Linked DNA regions of Niabella beijingensis. The protein of the gene in region 2 interacts with the protein of the main gene of each other region in a pairwise test. Links are inferred from orthologs where the notes say so. Each region holds a gene or a part of one and is shown on either strand. Other genes may lie near its edges.

Region 1 (3,503 bases), on a different replicon or contig from region 2:
TCGATGCAGAGACCACCAATCCGGTGGAAATGCAACAGGCAGGATGGCAGGCGATCCTGGATAACTTCAAACAGTATACAGAGGCCAGCTAGATCCTAAACAGCACAATTATTTTTTCAGCTCTGCCATCACCGGCCAGATAGACCGGAAATAAGCAAATGCCGGATCCCGGTCATTCTGGATGGTATTATCATAATTCCAGTACAGGGTATCGCTGTTTTTTATGATCCTTACAAAAGTGCCGCCGCCATCGGCACAGTCGGGACAGCCATATGTGGTATTCGGCTTTGCCAGCATGGCATCCGGAAAACCGGTTTTAAGCACCAGGGCGGTCTGGTACTTGCTGTCGCTCAATTTAACGGTAACCTTATTCTTGGAGCTGACATTTACCGTTGTTCTGTAAAGCTTGTTTCCGCGGATGCTATATGTGGTATGACACTCATTACCAATACACATACTGTAAAAAGTACCAAATTCAAAGGCGTCGGAGGTTTTATCTACAGAGGACTTGGAACAGGAGAGACTCAGCAGCAGCAGGGTAAAAATAAATGCAGATTTCATGATGGTATTTTTTCAATAAAACGAGTTTTGCCCCTGAAATGCAACAATTACCATCATATTTTAATCAGGCGGCCCCCGATCTTATAATACAGCCCACATTCTATTAACATTCGCTTGTTTGACGCGGTTAAAACGGCCATTTTTTCGTAAATTTGTAGACTATACAAAGAACAGATATTAAAAATTTTAGTACTATATGAGCGAAGAAATAAAGGATGTTGAAGCGGTTCCCTCTCCCGCCTATGGCGCGGACAGCATACAGGTTTTAGAGGGGCTGGAAGCGGTACGGAAACGTCCTGCCATGTATATCGGCGATATTGGTGTAAAAGGGCTGCACCATCTGGTTTATGAAGTGGTGGATAACTCGATTGATGAAGCCCTGGCAGGGTATTGCAAAAACATTATTGTAACCATTCATGAAGACAACTCCATTTCCGTGGAAGATGACGGGCGGGGTATCCCCACAGGTATCAATCAAAAACAGGGAGTAAGTGCGTTGCAGGTTGCTATGACCATACTGCATGCCGGGGGTAAGTTTGATAAAAATACTTATAAGGTATCCGGCGGTCTGCACGGTGTGGGGGTAAGTTGTGTGAACGCACTGAGTACCCGGATGCATTCCGTAGTGCATCGTGAAGGAAAAATATTTGAACAGGAATACCACATTGGGGTGCCCGATTATCCGGTACGGGAGATCGGTACTACCGACAAACACGGTACCATCCAGCATTTCTGGCCGGATGCCACGATTTTTACCTCGATCGAATACAAGCGTGATATCCTTGAAGGCCGTTTGCGTGAGCTGTCGTTCCTGAATAAAAAGATCAGTATCACCCTGACCGATAAAAGGGAAAAGGACGAAGCGGGCAATGACATTTCAAAGATTTTCTACAGCGAGGGAGGAATCACCGAGTTTGTGGAAATGCTGGACAAAAATGGTGGAAGGACACCGCTGATCCCGAAAGTGTTATATGTGGAAGGGCATGATGAAAACACGCATGTGGCCGTGGAAGTGGCGCTTACCTATAATGATTCCTTTAGTGAGCATATCTTCTCCTACGTAAACAATATCAATACGATCGAAGGTGGTACGCACGTCACCGGGTTCCGGCAGGCGCTTACCCGTATCTTTAAGACCTACGGTGATAAGGAAGGGCTTTTTGAAAAGGCCAAAGTAACCATCGATGGGGATGATTTCCGGGAAGGACTCAGTGCCATCATCTCGGTTAAAGTGCCCGAACCGCAATTTGAGGGACAGACAAAGACCAAGCTGGGTAACAGTGAGGTGAGCGGGGTGGTACAAACCACCGTAGCGCGCGTATTGCAAACCTATCTGGAAGAGAACCCCAAGGATGCAAAGAACATCATCAATAAAGTGATCCTGGCCGCACAGGCCCGTATTGCCGCGCGTAAGGCACGGGATCTGGTGCAGCGTAAGACGGTGCTGAGCGGCGGCGGACTGCCGGGTAAGCTGGCGGATTGTTCCGACCGGGACCCGGAGCGTTGTGAGCTGTACCTGGTGGAGGGAGACTCCGCAGGTGGTACCGCCAAACAGGGGCGTGACAGGAGCTTTCAGGCCATCCTGCCATTAAGGGGTAAGATCCTGAACGTGGAAAAAGCGATGGAGCATAAGATCTACGAGAATGAAGAGATCCGTAATATCTATACAGCGCTGGGGGTAACAGTGGGGACCCCTGAAGACCCGAAAGCGCTGAATCTTGCAAAACTCCGGTATCACAAGCTGATCATTATGACGGATGCCGATGTCGACGGCAGTCACATCGCCACCCTGATCCTCACCTTCGTTTACCGGTATATGAAAGAGCTGGTAGAGCAGGGTTATGTATACCTGGCACAGCCTCCGCTTTACTTGGTAAAAAAGGGCAGGGAATCGGCCTATGCCTATAACGAGGAACAGCGTAAGGCACTGGTGGAAAAAATCGGAGCCGGGAAAGAAGATTCGGTAAACATCCAGCGTTATAAAGGTCTGGGAGAGATGAATGCAGAACAGTTGTGGGAAACCACGATGGATCCGGACCGCAGGACCTTAAAGCAGGTGACCATTGAAAGCGCCGCAGAGGCCGATCGTGTGTTCAGTATGCTGATGGGGGATGAAGTAGCACCACGGCGGGAATTTATTGAAAGCAACGCCAAATATGCGAAGCTGGATATCTGATGTTCGCAGGAACGAAATAAAAAAAGGGGCGGAATTTTCCGCCCCTTTTTTATACTGTATTTAAATCAAACAGCTCCTGTTATTTCTGCAATAACATGATGTTGTGTTTTTTCGCAAATTGCTGCTGTGCCTCGAGGAATTTTTTGTCGAGACCCACACCTTCCTGCTGAATGGTCTTTGCTGCTTCCGCTATTTTTTGGGCTGCTGCCGGATCCTGGCTGAACCGCAGGGAAAGGATCTTTCTGTAATCATCCGAGTAGGTCTTTTTCATAAAGGCAAAGGCTTTTGAAAGTGCTGCCTTCATGCCAAAATCATCTCCGCTGAATTTAAGGTCATCCAGCTTCTTTTGCTCTGTGCCAAGATAGTTTACGGCATCCGTCAATGCAGCAACGGCGCTGCTGCTGTCGGTGGAAGTGGCCACCTGCTGTTCTGTCTGGTTTATTTTCATAGCCAGTTCTCTTTGGATCATCACCAGACCATTGTTGTATTCAACAGCCTGTTTCTGGCCGCCTCCGCAGGAAGCCAGCACGATAACACTTAAAAAGGCGAAGCATATTTTTCTCATAGTTTAAAAATTTCGATAAAGATAACCGCTTTATATGGAATGACTTATTTTTTTTGAGGGCTTAAAAATTCTTTAATGTAACGCGTAATGGTGGCCTCCTCATCGGTTTTGGGATGAGGGCAGACCTGCAAAAATCTTTTATAGTAAGCGGTAGCCCGGGTATTGTTTTTTAAGAAGCGGTGCAATACGCTGCCCGCCTGG
Region 2 (3,758 bases):
GGCCCAGCCCACCAGCATCAATGTGAATACCTATGGCACAGCAAAAGTGGATCTTACCGATGGTCAGATCAGCCAGGCCGTGGAAAAGCTTTTTGACATGCGGCCTTATTTTATCGAGCAGCGCTTAAAGCTGAGAAATCCCATCTACAGCGAAACAGCCGCCTACGGGCATATGGGAAGAGAGAACCAGGTGGTGGAAAAAGTTTTTGTTGCCCCGGACGGGAAGAAAGTGACCAAAAAAGTGGAGCTTTTTACCTGGGAAAAACTGGACTATGTACCCAAAGTAAAAAAAGCCTTTGGCCTGAAATAAAGCAGGAACAATGCATTAAAAAAGCTGTCTGTATACCAGGCAGCTTTTTTAATGCCTGCCCTTCCGGAACACCCTGTTTTTCACCTGCAGATCATTGAACATTTGAGGTGTTGCGCATCCGTTTTTTTATACACGTATCAACCCGGAAAATAGTGGAAAACTCTCCTAAAAAACAGGGGTCAGGAGTCGTAAATACGGAGGGGAAAAGTTAAATTTGCATATAGTGCATTTTGCATTATTCAGAATGATTTAGAATCTATTAGATGGAAGAAAATTTAGACCCGCAAGCGACACAGGACAGCAACCGCATTATCCCCGTAAATATCGAAGAGCAAATGAAAACGGCCTATATCGATTATTCGATGTCGGTGATCGTGGGCCGTGCCTTACCGGATGTAAGAGATGGTTTGAAGCCGGTACACCGGCGCATCCTGTACGCAATGAATGAGCTGAACCTGAGATCCAACCGGCCTCACAGAAAATCGGCATTGGTGGTGGGGGAAGTACTGGGTAAGTACCACCCGCATGGTGACAGTTCCGTGTATGATGCAATGGTGCGTATGGCACAGGAATGGAGCATGCGCTATACAATGGTAAACGGACAGGGTAACTTTGGTACACAGGATGGTGATGGTCCGGCGGCGATGCGTTATACCGAGGTAAAACTGGAAAGCATTGCCGAGCACATGCTGGATGATATTGAAAAGGAAACGGTCGACTTTCAGCCCAACTATGATGACTCCAGGGAGGAGCCTGTTGTGCTGCCTACGCGGATCCCGCAATTGCTGGTAAACGGCTCCAGCGGTATTGCCGTTGGGATGGCCACTAACGTGATGCCGCACAATCTTTCCGAGGTGATTGATGGCTGTATTGCTTATATCGAAAACAGGGAAATTACCATTGATGAACTGATGCAGCATGTAAAGGCTCCGGATTTTCCGACCGGCGGCATCATCTATGGCATGGAAGGGATTAAAGCAGGGATGCATACCGGCCGGGGAAGGGTGGTACTGCGGGGAAAAGTACGTGTAGATACCAAGCCCAGCGGCCGTGAACAACTGGTGATCTCAGAAGTTCCGTATCAGGTAAACCGTGATGCGCTTACCAGTCGCATTGGTGACCTGGTGAACAATAAGATCATCGACGGTATTGCTCATGTGAACAATGAATCCAATAAAAAAGAAGGGACCCGGATCGTTGTTGATCTGAAGCGGGATGCGATCGCCAATGTGGTGATCAACCAACTGTATAAAAATACCGACCTGCAAACTTCCTACGGTATCAATAACGTAGCTATTGCGCACGGCCGGCCAAAGATCCTGAACCTGAAAGACCTGATCAGTGAGTTTGTGGCCTTCCGTCATGAAGTGGTGGTACGGCGTACCAAATTTGAGCTGAAGGAGGCCGAAAAACGGGCACATATCTTACAGGGGTACCTGATCGCGCTGGACCACCTGGATGAAGTGATCCGCCTGATCCGGAATTCACCCACACCGGAAGTGGCCAAGGACAACCTGATCAACGCGGGTTGGGGTATCGACGAGATCCAGGCCAAGGCCATACTGGAACTGCGTTTGCAGCGGCTTACAGGAATGGAACGGGAGAAGATCAAAGAGGAATACGATGAGCTGATGAAGCTGATCACACATCTGAAGGATATACTCGCAAACGAACCGCTCCGTTACAGTATTATCACTACCGAACTGCTTGAAATAAAAGAAAAGTATGGGGATGCCCGTAAAACGGAGATCACCTATCTGAACGACGAGGTGTCTATAAAAGACCTTATAAAGGAAGAAGATGTGGTTATCACGATCTCGCATCTGGGATATATCAAACGGACTCCTGTAGATGAGTTCCGGGCACAGCGCCGGGGCGGAAGAGGCGTAATGGGCGGAAAGACCCGGGATGAGGACTTTATCGAGCACCTGTTTGTAGCATCCACGCATCATACCCTGCTGTTCTTTACGGAGAAGGGAAGGTGCTACTGGCTGAATGTATATGAGATCCCCGAAGGAGAAAAAACAGGGAAAGGGCGTGCGATCCAGAACCTGATGCAGTTGCCTCCGGATGACAAGATCCGGGCGATCATAGATGTAAAGGACCTCAAGAACGAGGAATTTATAAATGCGCATAATATTGTTCTGTGTACACAGAAAGGGATCATTAAGAAAACGGCGCTTGAAGATTTCAGCCGTCCGCGCCAGACCGGTGTAAATGCCATTACCATCAATGAAGGAGATCGCCTGCTGGAGGCCCGTCTCACCAACGGAAAGTCGGAGATCATGATGGCTGTAAAAAGCGGTCGTGCCATCCGTTTTTCGGAAGAGAAAGTGCGTGCTACCGGGCGGGGTGCTATCGGTGTGGCCGGTATTGAAGTAGATGATGAAAACGACGAAGTGGTGGGAATGATCTGCCTGGAGGCGGAAAACCCCAAATCGGTACTGGTAGTAAGCGAAAACGGTTATGGAAAACGTACCAAGGTGGATGAATACCGCTTTACCAATCGCGGCGGCAAGGGGGTTAAAACCATTAATGTAACAGAGAAGACAGGATCGCTGGTAGGCTTGCTGGATGTGGATGAGACACAGGATCTGCTGATCACCTGTAAAAGCGGTATTACCATCCGGATGCGGGTACGCGATATCAGCGAGCTGGGAAGGGCTACCCAGGGGGTTAAACTGATCCGTCTGGAGGAAGACGACCAGATCGCGGCCATCAGTCAGGTGGATGAGCAGGAAATTACGGAAGGAAATGACGAGGAGGGAGACCCTGCTGCTGAAGCGAACGGTGAGCAGATCGCGGAAAAAGATGTAACTTCAGGGGACGATTTGCCTGCACCACCGGAGGAAGAAAAAAATAATGGGGAAGCGCCATCAGAAAATTAATGGTGCCGCGTTATCATTTCGGAACGAAAATTGCCGTGTTTATTGTTTACAAAGAACGGTAGCATTTTTAACCATTCAGAACCTCAAAAAAAACTTAAAAAAGAATATGATGAAGAAAATTACGCTTTTTGCTTCTATTGTACTGTTGGGAACAGCAGCACATGCCCAAAAATACGAAGCGATCAAGACCTCATTGGCGATTGGTAAAATAGCGGATGCCCAGAAAGCTTTTGACAAAGAGTCGACCAATGAAAAGTTTTATACCAAGCCGGAAGGGTATCTTATACAATCCACACTTCTGGCTAACAATGCAGTAGATACTTCAAAAGTTGCGGAAGCCGAAAAGAACCGGGATGAGGGGTTCGCCGCCTTCAATAAGTTTAAAGAGCAGGACCCGACCATGAAGTTGCTGGAAGACCCCGTATACAAAAACACGCCCTTCCAGCTGTATGCTGCGTACTTTAACAGCGGGGTGGCAGATATCAATGCCAAGAATTATGAAGCAGCCTATGCAAAATTTAAGAATGTAGTGGACCTGTCGGACCTCCTGATCGAGAAAA

What was found.
Region 1: the proteins of gyrA (region 2) and gyrB interact in binary tests that used the Escherichia coli proteins (3 or more experiments, as listed by UniProt). The link is inferred for Niabella beijingensis from one-to-one orthologs.

The regions. Positions count from the first base shown.
Region 1 is NZ_JAIQDI010000001.1:3,570,363-3,573,865, forward strand. Bases 357-3,247 are described here. They hold gyrB (DNA topoisomerase (ATP-hydrolyzing) subunit B), read left to right. Parts: upstream 357-757; coding sequence 758-2,737; downstream 2,738-3,247. Other genes in these bases: K7B07_RS15025 (hypothetical protein), read right to left, coding at 357-561; K7B07_RS15035 (LIC11966 family surface protein), read right to left, coding at 2,817-3,247. Also shown: K7B07_RS15020 (SRPBCC family protein), read left to right, coding at 1-92; more of K7B07_RS15025, read right to left, coding at 109-356; more of K7B07_RS15035, read right to left, coding at 3,248-3,302; K7B07_RS15040 (tetratricopeptide repeat protein), read right to left, coding at 3,347-3,503. UniProt on the Escherichia coli protein: DNA gyrase negatively supercoils closed circular double-stranded DNA in an ATP-dependent manner to maintain chromosomes in an underwound state.
Region 2 is NZ_JAIQDI010000002.1:883,477-887,234, forward strand. What follows is about bases 253-3,398. They hold gyrA (DNA gyrase subunit A), read left to right. Parts: upstream 253-573; coding sequence 574-3,198; downstream 3,199-3,398. Other genes in these bases: metK (methionine adenosyltransferase), read left to right, coding at 253-310; K7B07_RS19790 (hypothetical protein), read left to right, coding at 3,305-3,398. In the rest of the region: more of metK, read left to right, coding at 1-252; more of K7B07_RS19790, read left to right, coding at 3,399-3,758. UniProt on the Escherichia coli protein: A type II topoisomerase that negatively supercoils closed circular double-stranded (ds) DNA in an ATP-dependent manner to maintain chromosomes in an underwound state.